Regions from separate parts of the Alteromonas sp. MmMcT2-5 genome, predicted to be linked through region 4. Evidence: predicted binding sites of a transcription regulator. Region 4 holds the regulator's gene; each other region holds the start of a gene.
The links. Region 4 encodes MetJ, which represses methionine synthesis genes. Its sites were predicted from a motif close to TAGACGTCTAGACGTCTA; they were not measured.

Region 1 (3,487 bases), on a different contig from region 4:
CCACTACAGCAAGTTCACGAAAAGCTTCAGGCGTTAAGAAAGTCAGTCAACGGCGATACTTCAGAGCGTGGTCAGGTGATACGCAATATTACGGGCGACCTTATTGAAAGAGTGAAGCCTATAATAGCACTTGGGCTTCATTACCTTTCGTTAGATAGAAGTACAACAAGTATATCAGTAGGCGAACTACAGCGATTGCGTCTGGCGACCCAGCTTAAATCGAATTTATTTGGCGTTGTCTTTGTTATGGATGAGCCTTCATCCGGTCTTCACCCTCGTGACGTAGAAGAGCTTATTCGCGCGCTTCACAATATTACCGAAACGGGAAATTCACTGCTCGTTGTCGAGCACAACCCTTACGTCATCAAAGGCGCTAACTGGGTTGTAGATGTAGGACCTAGAGCGGGAGTGAACGGAGGTGAGCTTGTCTATAGTGGGCCGGTTAAAGAATTAGCAAGCACAAAAAACTCTTTAACGGCAGACTATGTCTTTAACAATAAAGCCCTAAACCAGCGTATCAAGTGTAAATCGTCAGGGGTATTGCGTTTAAAAGACGTGTCCAGAAATAATGTCAGCCATGTTGATATTGATATTCCACTAGGTGTGATGACATGTGTCACTGGCGTTTCCGGCTCTGGAAAGTCGAGTTTAATTAGCCAAGCATTAGTTGAGTTAGTCAAAGGTGGTTTAAACTCTGCTGAGAAAGAAGGGATGCGAGCGAATGAAACGAGAGAAACGGAAGAAACGAAAGAACTGCTTACTGACGCCAATTCGCTTCTTGCTCAAGACACTTTTTCACATAAAAGTGAACCGCAGCAAGGCCGCATTGAAAGCGGACTCGAAGAGTTAAGTCGTATAGTTGTGGTAGATCAGTCCCCCATCGGCAGGACACCCCGTTCAACTTTGGCAACCTATACCGGCATATTTGACCAAATCAGAAGTTTATTTGCTTCAACCGAAGAAGCAAAATCCCGTGGTTACGATGCGGGCCATTTTTCGTTTAACGTTGTAAAAGGGCGGTGCCCACATTGTGAAGGCTTGGGTGTGGTATCGGTAGAACTACTGTTTATGCCGAGTGTTTATTCCCCCTGTACCGTTTGTAACGGTCAGCGTTTTAACGATAACGTACTGGAAGTTGGTTACAACGAACATTCTATCGCTGATGTATTATCGCTTACGGTTGAAGAAGCACTATCTGTATTTAGTGGTAATCAAGTTATTACGCGGGGACTTAAAACGCTAATGAACGTAGGGCTTGGCTATTTAACCCTTGGACAAAGTGCCACTGAATTATCAGGCGGCGAGGCGCAGCGCATTAAATTAGCGTCAGAACTTAAACGTGCTCAAAATGCTAATACCCTATACGTGCTTGATGAACCTACGACAGGTTTACATCTTTTAGACACTGCATTACTTATGCAGCATTTAAGCACGTTAGTTGAAGCGGGGAATACGGTGGTGATGGTTGAGCACAATATGCAGGTGGCTGGGGCTTGCGACTACATTATTGATATGGGGCCAGGCGCTGGTGATGAGGGAGGAGAAATAGTTGCTGAAGGCAGACCAGAGGAGGTTGCCAAAGTTCAGCAAAGTGCAACAGCCCCATTTTTGAAGGCGAGTTTGGCTTAAAGAAAGGTTTTGATTGAGTGAGTTAGGTTTGAATGATCTTAGAAATAAGGGGTTGTTCAAAGCTACTTGAATACTTGTAAGCCAGCAAAGAAACTGCTTGAACTCGTATTTGTACCTTAAAAAGAAATAATAATTAAAGAGTGTTGCATTTTTTGCAACACAGTGTAGTGAAAACTGCGGTTGACATATAGACGTCTATACGGCAAATTGCTTGTATGAAAAAGATTCTACTTACTCGCACCACCATTATGTTAATTACCACCTTAAAAAGGGCGGTCGCTGACTAGTGCAAGTAAGCAAAAGACAACGAAAGCCCGCCTAACACAGAGCGGGCTTTTTTTTACACACGTTTTAGCATGCGTAACCTTAAGGAGCAGCATATGAAAGTCTTAAAGTTTGGGGGTTCTTCTTTAGCCGATGCACCGCGATACATGCGCGTTATGGAGATTAGCACGGCAACCCACCAAACCGACGGTGCTGCGGTTGTACTCTCTGCCCCAAAGGGGGTAACGAACGCGCTTTCACTGCTATGTGAACAAGCAGCCGCGAATGAAGATTTCCAGCCGTTATTCAATAAGTTGAACGACACGGTTACCGGCATCGCCAACAACTTAAATGAAGAACTCGACGGGTTTGCACATGCAAGCGTGGTAGAATTCATTAATAGTCACCTTTCAGTATTAAAACAGCACCTTGAAGGTATTAAGCTGCTTGGTGTTGCACCTGATAATGTCGCTGCCGGTATTCTAAGTATTGGTGAGTACATCTCGGTGACGCTTTTTAGCGCTATGCTATCTGCCAAAGGTATCGCTAATCGCGTTATCGACCCGGTTAAGTATGTGCTGGCCGAAGGCGATTACCTAGACAGCATTGCCGATGTGTCGCTTAGTAAAGCACGCTTTTCAGATGTGCCTACTGACGGCAGTGAATTTCTTGTCATGCCGGGGTTTGTTGCTGCTAACGAAGAGGGCGAGAAAGTCACGCTTGGGCGTAACGGCTCAGACTATTCAGCGGCCATTTTAGCGGCGTGTATAGACGCAAATTGCTGTGAAATTTGGACAGATGTAGACGGTGTTTATAACGCTGACCCGAATCAAGTTGAAGGGGCAGTGCTGTTAGACAAGCTTACCTATCAAGAAGCGATGGAGCTGTCTTATTTCGGTGCCAAGGTACTTCATCCGAAAACTATCGGTCCTATTGCACAACACCACATCCCTTGTTTGATCAGAAACACACTAAACCCAGCTGCGCCAGGTACGCTAATCAGCAATGAAAAAAGCGAAGTGTGGACGTCAGTTAAAGGTATTTCACAGCTTGATAATGTCACCATGTTTAACGTTGCAGGCCCTGGCCTTAAAGGTATGGTAGGTATGGCAAGCCGTGTGTTTGAGGTGATGTCGAACGCCAATATTTCAATAAGCCTTATTACCCAGTCTTCTTCAGAATACTCAATCAGTTTCTGTATCCAAAGCAAAGACGCCAGCCGAGCGTTAACGCTTCTTGAAGATGCGTTCGCGCTAGAGCTTCAAAATCAATTGCTAGACCCCATTGAAGTGCGTCATGACCTAGCCATTGTCACTTTGGTTGGTGACGGTATGCGTCAAACCAAAGGCTTGGCAGCGCGTTTCTTTAACTCGCTTGCCCAAGCGCGGGTGAACAACGTTGCTATTGCTCAGGGCTCTTCAGAGCGCTCTATTTCAACGGTAATTGAAAGCAAGCGTGCTAAGAAAGCGGTAAAGGTTATTCACCAGAATTTTTTCTCTGACCGCCATACCATTGACGTATTCCTAGTAGGGTGTGGCAATGTGGGAACCGAACTGCTAGGTCAAATTGAAAAACAACAGCCTGCATTGTTAAA
Region 2 (3,487 bases), on a different contig from region 4:
AGGCTGCGCGGTGTTCGCTTGCGCCTTTTCAATGGCGGCTTTTACTTGCTCTGCATCGTGACCGTCAACGCCATCGATCACTTCCCAACCGTAGCTCTTAAAGCGTGCTGGTGTATCGTCAGTGAACCAGCCTTCAACTTCGCCATCAATTGAAATGCCGTTGTCATCCCAGAACGCGATAAGCTTACCAAGGCCTAGTGTACCGGCTAGTGAACATGTCTCGTGTGAGATACCTTCCATCAAGCAGCCGTCGCCTAAGAATGCGTAGGTGTGGTGATCAACAATATTGTGACCGTCACGGTTAAATTGTGCCGCTAGCACTTTCTCGGCAAGTGCCATACCCACAGCATTACTGATGCCTTGACCTAGTGGGCCTGTGGTCGTTTCAACACCTGGCGCATAACCATATTCTGGATGGCCTGGCGTCTTTGAATGCAATTGACGGAAGTTCTTTAACTCTTCAATAGGCAGTTCGTAGCCTGAAAGGTGAAGAAGAGAGTACAACAGCATCGAGCCGTGACCATTTGAAAGCACAAAGCGATCGCGGTTAGCCCAAGATGGGTTTGCAGGGTTGTGTGATAAGAAATCACCCCATAGTACCTGTGCGATATCAGCCATCCCCATTGGGGCACCTGGGTGACCAGATTTAGCTTGTTGAACGGCATCCATGCTTAATGCACGGATTGCATTGGCGAGTTCACGACGAGAGGGCATGTTGTCTCCTGATTTATTTTGTATCTTTTGTTTCGTATCTTAGCGGGCTAGGCAAGCTAGACGAGCGTAGAGGTAAGGCGTTCGCTCTACTTCTTTATACGAATGAATGTGGCGTTATTCTTACCTATGCCACCTTACAGTTCAATGGGTTTTGATTGCCAATAGTGAAAGTCTTAGTAAAAAATGGTCTATACCTTATCCATCACGTATTCCCAATACATCAAAAACGGTTATATCTAACGTCTGGTTTTACTAGTACATCATTCGCTTTACCAATTTCGTCCTGAATAACCCCATTAGTGATCGGGTTGTGTCAACTATTCGTAACGAAGAGACTTTTAGACGTCTAGAAGTAAAGACTGGTATTTATAACTTGTTTTAGTACAATATACGACTATTTTGATAATTTAACGCTTACGGAGCATTTATGGCCACGCATTTATTCACATCCGAGTCAGTGTCTGAAGGACATCCGGACAAAATTGCTGATCAGATCTCAGATGCGGTTCTTGACGCTATTTTAGAACAAGATCCTCGCGCTCGGGTGGCCTGCGAAACGTATGTAAAAACCGGTATGGTTTTGGTAGGTGGTGAAGTTACCACTTCTGCATGGGTAGACATTGAAGAGCTTACTCGTAAAACAGTCAAAGAAATTGGCTATACGCACTCAGATATGGGCTTCGACGCTGATTCATGTGCGGTATTAAATGCTATTGGCAAACAGTCACCTGACATCAATCAAGGTGTTGATCGTGAAAGCCTTGAAGAACAAGGTGCGGGTGACCAAGGTCTAATGTTTGGCTACGCTAGCGACGAAACTGACGTGCTAATGCCAGCGCCAATCACTTACTCTCACCGCCTTGTTCAAAAACAAGCTGAAGTGCGTAAGTCTGGTAAGCTAGACTGGTTGCGCCCAGACGCGAAAAGCCAAATTACTTTCAAGTATGAAAACGACAAGCCTGTAGGCATCGACGCGGTTGTGCTTTCAACTCAGCACTGCGATTCAGTAAGCACGGAAACAGTTCGCGAAGCGGTAATGGAAGAAATCATCAAGCCTGTGCTTCCAAGCGAGTGGATTGATGCCAATACACGCTTTCACATTAACCCAACGGGACGATTCGTTATCGGTGGTCCAATGGGCGACTGTGGCTTAACCGGGCGTAAAATCATTGTTGATACTTACGGTGGTATGGCGCGTCACGGCGGTGGTGCATTCTCTGGTAAAGATCCATCAAAAGTAGACCGCAGTGCAGCATACGCGGGTCGTTACGTTGCTAAGAACATTGTTGCAGCAGGTCTTGCCAAGCGTTGCGAAATCCAAGTGTCTTATGCAATCGGTGTGGCAGAGCCAACATCTATCAGTATCGATACCTTTGGCACTGGCGTAGTCGATGAGAAAACACTCGTTGCACTAGTGCGCGAACATTTCGACTTGCGTCCTTATGGCCTTATCCAAATGCTAGACCTTGAGCGCCCAATTTATCGCCCAACGGCTGCATACGGTCACTTTGGTCGTGACGAATTCCCTTGGGAAGCAACAGATAAAGCAGAAGCGTTAAAAGCATCGATTTAATTCGATATTAAAAAGCGCTTGTTGAAAACGCCGCTGAGTTTTTGTAACACTTTGATTTAAAGCTGTTATATGAACTCGCGGCGTTTTTTATTGGGGGATGGCGAGCAAGCCAAATTAATTTGGCATATAAAAAGTGGTGAAGAATATTTTCATCATTTATTTTTTGCGGCTATGCTTATCAAACGAACACACTGTTGCTTGTATTTCCTAGTTATTTACGAGCTATGATAACAACAACTTGGGCCCTTCCATGAATGTGGTTACTGGTATTCTTCTGGCACTTACTTTGGCTGCGTCTATGACGGCTGCTCCTGTAATCGCGGACACGAATGATATCAACTACAGTCCTATTCAGTTCAAAAGCAAGAAAATAGCCCGGTGGCAGCTAAATAGTATGTACCGCGTTCAATCTACTACCGAAACTTATTTATACGACAACAGCTATACGTATCCAGCTGGCTCCCAAGGCATGTTCAGCGCTAGCCGTCGTTTCGATACTTGGGTTCCGCAAAAGGTCTATGCAACCTACAAAACAAATAATACCGCCTTTCTGCATTATGCTGAGTGGCTCTATTTGCCTCATGATGTTGGCACGTTCACCCGGCTTGGCTGGCTTCTAGGAAAAAGTGAAGGGTTAAACATGGCGGTAGAAATTGAGCACCGACAAGTTGGGGATGAAGAAAATATGGCCCTTTCTTTGGGTGTGAATTACTTATTTTAGGTAAGGCCTGCTTTTAATTGAGTCATGCGCTGCAGGTGCACATGTCGAACTCATACTTCACTTGTTAAACGTGCCAAATAGCTTCGACGCTATTATTGAGATTGAGTTTTCGCGTAAGTCTGTTGAATAACCAATGCATCAGAACTTGCTCTATGACGCTTAACATCAAGTTGCCTTGCAAGGCGATTTTTAACATCATGCCATTGATTCATTTGGGCTTCGGACAGAATATATTCAAGGGCTCTACAGGTAAAAGACATCTCTATCTGCGCTGCGGCGTAAAGCTTAATTAGCCAAGGATTATCTACCACCCAACCGTCACTATAAACCACCGTATTTCCCAGCAAGTGGTTTAGCTCAATACATACTTTACGCGGGTCTTCCCCCCGCGTTTGCAGCATTTGTTGCGTTATGCCGTGCAGTGACTCCGCTTTTCGATCCCAGTGGACCCACGAATCAAAGGGCCGAAGTAGCTTACA
Region 3 (3,487 bases), on a different contig from region 4:
ATCGAGTTTACTTCTGCACAGAAGTTCTTTGGTTCAGCCCAGGGTAACTACAAACTAGAAAATCCTGATAACCGTTTATTCGGCTTCGCTTCATATGAAGACGACCGCTTTAGTAACTTTAATTACCAATCAACTATTGCGGCGGGTTGGAACCAAAAAGTACTTGAGAACAAGCGCCACACCCTTGAATATTCAATCGGTCCTGGTTACTCATTCATCGAAACTCAGGATGGCGAAGATCTTGACAGCGTAATCGTTCGTGCGTCATCAGCTTATTCTTGGAAAATTTCTGATACCGCTAAATTTACGCAAACAGTGAGTACCGAAGTGGGTTCTGACAACACGAAATCTCGTGCTGAGTCTGCACTTACAGCTACAATCAGCGGTAACCTTTCAATGCGTCTTTCTTTTAAGCTTGACCACAACACCAATGTTGAAGACGACGTTGAAAAACTAGACACAGAAACAGCAGTTAGCTTAGTTTACAACTTCTTCTAAGCCGACCTTATTTGCTCAGCGCACCGAAGTAGGGCTGGGCACTTCAACGCATTGAAGTAAAATCACAGGCATAAAAAAACGCTGCACATTGTGCAGCGTTTTTTATTTAGTCTTAAAACAACTCTTCTTAGTGAAGAATACGTGTCTTAATTGTGCCGTCAATTTGCTGAAGCTCTGCAAGTGCTTCGTAACCACGGTCTTCTTTAACATCCACTACTACATAACCAATTTCTGCGTTAGTTTGTAGGTACTGGGCTTCGATGTTGATGCCTTTTTCTGCAAACGCTTGGTTAATCTGAGTAAGAATACCTGGCTGGTTTTTGTGTACGTGAAGTAGGCGTGAACGACCAGTATGCTCTGGCAGTGACACTTCAGGGAAGTTAACGGCTGATAGCGTTGAACCGTTGTCGCTGTACTTGGCGAGTTTACCCGCCACTTCAATACCAATATTTTCTTGCGCTTCTTGCGTGCTGCCGCCCACATGCGGGGTCAGAATGACATTATCGAACGCGCGAAGCGGCGACTCGAATTCTTCAGTATTAGATTTAGGCTCAACCGGGAATACATCAATAGCAGCGCCGTTTAGTTGGCCGCTTTCCAATGCCTTCGCAAGCGCATCGATATCTACCACAGTACCGCGAGACGCGTTAATCAAAATGCTGCCTTTCTTCATTTGAGACAGCTCTTTTTCACCAATCATATCTTGAGTTTGTGGTGTTTCAGGAACGTGAAGTGAAACAACGTCAGAGGTATTAAGCAGCTTTTCAAGCGATTTTACTTGGGCAGAATTACCTAGCACAAGCTTGTCTTCGATATCGAAAAAGTGAACGCGCATACCTAGGTGTTCAGCAAGAATACTCAGCTGTGTGCCTATATGACCATAACCAATGATACCAAGTGTCTTACCACGGGCTTCATATGAGCCGACTGCCGTTTTTTCCCACTCACCGCGGTGAGCCTTGGCATTTTTACTCGGCACCTGGCGAAGTAAAAGGATAATTTGGCCAAGTACAAGTTCTGCAACCGAACGAGTGTTGGAAAATGGCGCGTTAAACACGGGAATGCCGCGGCGTTGGGTGGCTTCAAGATCAACTTGGTTGGTGCCAATACAGAAACAACCGATAGCCACAAGCTTTTGTGCTGCTTCAACTACCTTCTCTGTAATTTGAGTGCGCGAGCGAATACCAACAAAGTGGGCGTCTTTAATTTTCTCAATTAACTCGTCTTCAGGCAGAGAGGTCTTGAGAAATTCAATATTGCTATACCCATTGCTTTTTAGTGTCTCCAAAGCACTTTGGTGAACACCTTCCAACAACAAAATTCGGATCTTATCCTTCTCTAATGAAACTTTGCTCATGAACTCGCTATCTCTCACTGATGTAATTTTGGTTTGCTTGCACCGCCAATCCAAGGCTCTCAGAAACCTGCCAGTATGAAACACAAAGCTGTGTATAACCTGCGCTGCAACGACATCGCTTTGCAGCTCTGAAAGCCTTGCTTGGGCGTTATTGCTACCAAGCTTTTATAATCACGTTGACTGCTTTCGTTATTAAGGAATTGGCCTTAACTAACGTAAAAGTTGAGACGCTTAGTGAACTTCTTTTAAGGACATCTAGACGTCTAAACGGAAACTAACAGAAAACGCATTAAGTTGAAAGTAGTATTTTGTATAGCTTTTCACCGCACTATACGTCTTACTCAGTTATCACTTAAAGGTTTCAACACCACTATCTGTAGCACTTAGCACTATGTCCGCGCCTCGTAGTGCGAAAATACCGTTCGTTACCACACCAGGAATATTATTTATTTTTTGTTCTAGCTCACGAGGATTCAGAATCTCAAGGTTGTGAACATCTAAAATAACGTTGCCGTTATCGGTGACAACACCTTGTCTATATTCAGGATCGCCACCAAGTTTTACTAGCTCTCGTGCTACGAAAGAACGAGCCATGGGAATAACTTCAACGGGAAGGGGGAACGAGCCCAACACAGGAACGCGCTTGCTTTCATCAACAATACACACAAACGTGGTCGCCGCACCGGCTACAATTTTCTCGCGAGTGAGTGCTGCGCCTCCGCCTTTAATCATATGCTTGTGTTCGGTCACTTCATCGGCACCGTCGATATAAACCGATAGATTGCTGACTTCGTTTAACTCGAATACCTCAATGCCTAAGGCTTTTAAACGCTCGGTAGAGGCTTCTGAACTTGATACTGCACCTTCAATTTTGTGTTTAATTTTACCGAGTTCTTCAATAAAGAAATTTACGGTAGAACCTGTACCCACACCGACAATGCTGTCTGCTTCAACATATTCGATGGCTGCTTTGGCTACGGCTTGTTTTTTTGCGTTCTGATCCATGGTCATTCTCCGACTTATTGTGTTCGCAAGTGTAACTTATAAGCGCACGTGAACCCACAAGTTCGTATGTTCAATTTGTTATAATGACTATCACGGTTTAGTGAATTGCAGTGTGCGCGAGGGCGTCACGATGGCATCAAGGGGGACATCCCATGGTGCAATGGGCAGAGCATCTACTTCTTGAATGTCGTGGGCAATACCCACTAACTTGGGCGTTTTGCTAACCGAAAATGAATGTGAATCTGGCGCGCATTGGGTAAAACTCAAAGTTCGGTCGTAGTAGCCGCCCCCCATACCCAGGCGATTGCCGTTTACATCAAACCCTACAAGCGGCATAAGAATAACGTCACATTGCCTAACAGGAACGACGTTTTCACACGACAATACTGGCTCTTCAATGTTGTACTTATTCTTCACCAATTGAGAGTGCTGGGCATAAGACAAAAATAACAAATGTCCTTTACATACAGGGTGTAATACAGGTAGAGCGAATTTTTTATCATGTGAAGACTGCCAAATAGACTCGATAAAATAGGTTAAATTGACCTCGCCATCGTTAACCAAATATCCGGCTATGGTCGTGCTGTTATCAAGAAAGGGCAGTGTACGTAGTCGTGAAGCAATGCG
Region 4 (3,487 bases):
ACGCCGAGCATGTGGCAGATGGCGTAGCTCAATTCACTACGGTTCAAAGTATAGAAATGGAAGTGTTTTACCCCTTCTTTAGCGAGTACTTTAACTTGGTCCATAGCAATGTTAGCGCCTATAAGATTACGGGTAGCTTGGTCGTCGGCATCAAGGCCGTCGAACATTTTGTGTAACCATCCCGGCACATGAACATTTGTGAACCCCGCAAATTTCACCAGTGTTTGGTAGTTGGTTACCGGCAAAATACCCGGAACGATATCTAAGTCGACACCCGCTGCGGCTGCACGGTCTCTAAATCGAAGGTACACACTCGTATCGAAAAAGAACTGGGTTATCGCTTCTGTGGCACCTGCTTCTGCTTTGCGCTTAAGGTTTAGTAAATCAAACTGCGCATTTGGTGCTTCAGGGTGCTTCTCTGGATAGGCAGCAACAGAAATATCAAAATCGGCAACGTCTTTTAGCAAGGCAACAAGATCAGAGGCATACATCTCTGTCTTTTCTACTCCTGGCGGTAAATCGCCACGAAGCGCAACAATACGGCGAATGCCTGAATCCCAGTAGTCTTTAGCAATTTGTTTAAGTTCATCTCGGCTAGCATCAACACAGGTCAAGTGAGGAACAGCTGCTACACCGGTTTGCTGCTGAATGCGTTTTACAACGTCGTGGGTTCTGTCACGCTCACCGCTATTCGCGCCGTAGGTTACCGACATGTAGCTTGGCTTTAGTGGCGCGAGACGTTCAACTGACTTCCACAGGGTCTGTTCCATGGCTTCCGTTTTAGGCGGAAAGAATTCAAAAGATACATCAATATCACGCAGTTCCGACAGGGACTGGTTTAATGCATCGATACCTTGTGCGTAAGAAACCATGGCTTTTTCTCTCAAAAATGTATTCTTATAGACGTTTAGACGTCTAAATTAAAGAATATATGTCTAGACGTCAAGAGGTTTACACTGCTCAATTGACCTTTTCGTGAACTTGTTTAGAATTTCTCTTCATAACATAAAAAAGAGTAGACCGAGTTAGTACAATGGCAGAATGGAACGGTAAATATATTCACCCCTACGCAGAGCATGGCAAGAAGAGCGAACAGGTAAAGAAAGTCACTGTCTCTATACCTATTAATGTGCTTAAGGCGCTTACTGATGAGCGTACTCGCCGCCAAATCAATAATCTGCGTCACGCCACTAATTCAGAACTGTTGTGCGAAGCATTTTTGCATGCGTTTACCGGTCAACCATTGCCTAACGATGATGACCTGCGCAAAGACAATCCCAATCGCGTACCGGCTGAAGCAAGACGCATTATGGAAGAAATGGGCATTGATCCAAGCTTCGAAAACGATGTGTCGGAAGACGACTGATATTTGGTATTAAAGAGAAACGGCGCTTTGTTGTAAGTTATTGCTAGTTGGTAACCTACAACACGGCGCCGTTTTTTATGTACTTGTATTCTCGAAGCGCACTTTTTAGCAAATATAAAGGTTGAGCACTAGCCCCTCCATTTTTTTTGCCTTATGCGCCAGAATTTTATTCTTCTGGGCTTTCAGGCACGCGTGCAACGCCAGATTCAATCGCAGCCTTAGATACGGCGGTAGCAATACGCTCGCATAAACGCGGGTCCATAGGTTTAGGAATAATGTACTCCTTACCAAATGTCAGACTAGTACTCTTACTGGCAGCTAGTACTTCTTCTGGTACAGGCTCTTTCGTGATAGCACGAAGGGCTTCTACTGCCGCTACTTTCATTTCATCGTTAATAGCCGTTGCACGAACATCTAGTGCTCCACGGAAAATAAACGGGAAACACAGTACGTTGTTAACCTGGTTAGGGTAGTCCGAGCGTCCGGTAGCCATAATAAGATCTTTACGTACTTCGTGAGCAAGTTCAGGCTTTATCTCAGGGTCTGGGTTAGAACATGCAAATACAATTGGGTTTTCAGCCATCAAGGCCAGTGTTTCTGGTGGTAAAACATCCGGTCCTGACACACCAACAAAAATATCCGCACCTTCCATTACATCTTCAAGCGTACGCTTGTCAGTATTGTTAGCAAATAGCTTTTTGTGCTCAGTTAAGTCTTCGCGACGAGTATGGATAACGCCTTTTCTGTCTAGCATATAAATACGCTCACGCTGGGCACCACACTTTATAAGCAGTTCCATACAAGCGACCGCTGCCGCACCGGCACCCATACACACAATTTTAGCGCTCTCTATGCTTTTACCCTGAATTTCCAGAGCATTAAGCATGCCCGCTGCAGTTACAATAGCGGTACCGTGCTGATCATCATGAAATACCGGAATTTTACAGCGCTTAATTAGCTCTTGTTCAATCTCAAAGCATTCAGGCGCTTTAATGTCTTCTAAGTTAATGCCGCCAAATGTGTCGGCGATATTCGCTACCGTATTAATGAACTCTTCGGTCGTACGATGCTTCACTTCAATGTCAATGGCATCCAGGCCAGCAAAGCGTTTAAACAGAAGGGCTTTACCTTCCATAACAGGTTTCGATGCCAGTGGGCCTAGGTTACCCAACCCTAAAATCGCGGTTCCGTTACTGATAACGGCAACCAGGTTTCCTTTACCCGTGTACTTATAGGCGTTATCTGCATCTTCAGCAATTTCTCTGACCGGCTCGGCAACGCCTGGGCTATAGGCAAGAGCAAGGTCATCGACGCTGTCGGCTGGTTTAGATAACTCTACGCGGATTTTTCCAGGTGTGGGTTTGGCGTGATAGTCGAGTGCGCGTTGTCTAAAATCTGACATGTAAAAAGGTATCCTTAGATGTAGGGTTCATCGGTGTTTTCGTTCACGCTCTGTCGCTATTTTATTGTCGTTATAGTTATAGGTAGATAAACGTAAGCGCGTTACAACCAAGTAATGACAAAAGTGATTATAAATAGTTGTTAGCACTAGGGCTTGTTGATCTTTGTTTTACAGCAATCATCAATACGCCCTAAGGTGGCATGTGGAAAAAGCAGACTAGGCGTTAACCTTTACTGATTTTGTTCACATACCTTAATGGATACAAGCCTCAGGTTTATGTACCCAAAAGCGCCACAAGTCTTGAAAGTAATGCATTATTCACAGAATTAATGCTCACTATCAAAGTGCCGATCGCAACTCTAACACAGCCAATCACTGTGTACATATCTGATCAGAATTCTCATATACCAATGTAGGTTAGGCATACTAATTAGACCAGTAAAATGGGGCTATAATTGCCATTCATACTATTTATTTTGACTTGTTATGCCATTCTGTAGGTCTATTGTGTGGAGGATAAAAACAAAGCTATCAAAGGGATCTACGTTCTCATAAATGCATTGGACAGAAACCCAAATCAGGAAAATAGAACGCAGGGAGACACCTCGTTAATTCTCCATCCAATATTTCTGATAAAATCCTGTGAAAGCCCACTCAAAATTCGCGCTGAAGGCGAGGATATGACAGAAAGAAAACTAATAACCGTGCTAACCGATGTG

Region 1: the regulator MetJ is predicted to act here: its motif matches at 1,818-1,835, upstream of thrA (bifunctional aspartate kinase/homoserine dehydrogenase I).
Region 2: the regulator MetJ is predicted to act here: its motif matches at 1,054-1,071, upstream of metK (methionine adenosyltransferase).
Region 3: the regulator MetJ is predicted to act here: its motif matches at 2,112-2,129, upstream of serA (phosphoglycerate dehydrogenase).

The regions. Positions count from the first base shown of each region.
Region 1 covers NZ_JAKRFB010000008.1:14,409-17,895, reverse strand. The annotation lists gene MHN09_RS05895 (excinuclease ABC subunit UvrA) at 1-1,629, shown strand, start outside; gene thrA (bifunctional aspartate kinase/homoserine dehydrogenase I) at 2,010-3,487, shown strand, end outside.
Region 2 covers NZ_JAKRFB010000006.1:80,075-83,561, forward strand. The annotation lists gene tkt (transketolase) at 1-714, opposite strand, end outside; gene metK (methionine adenosyltransferase) at 1,142-2,287, shown strand; gene MHN09_RS05380 (hypothetical protein) at 2,538-3,008, shown strand; gene MHN09_RS05385 (exonuclease domain-containing protein) at 3,101-3,487, opposite strand, start outside.
Region 3 covers NZ_JAKRFB010000004.1:9,524-13,010, reverse strand. The annotation lists gene MHN09_RS04260 (DUF481 domain-containing protein) at 1-498, shown strand, start outside; gene serA (phosphoglycerate dehydrogenase) at 626-1,855, opposite strand; gene rpiA (ribose-5-phosphate isomerase RpiA) at 2,204-2,860, opposite strand; gene MHN09_RS04245 (5-formyltetrahydrofolate cyclo-ligase) at 2,951-3,487, opposite strand, start outside.
Region 4 covers NZ_JAKRFB010000019.1:7,945-11,431, reverse strand. The annotation lists gene metF (methylenetetrahydrofolate reductase) at 1-872, opposite strand, end outside; gene metJ (met regulon transcriptional regulator MetJ) at 1,034-1,366, shown strand; gene MHN09_RS09890 (malic enzyme-like NAD(P)-binding protein) at 1,533-2,768, opposite strand; gene MHN09_RS09885 (hypothetical protein) at 3,449-3,487, shown strand, end outside.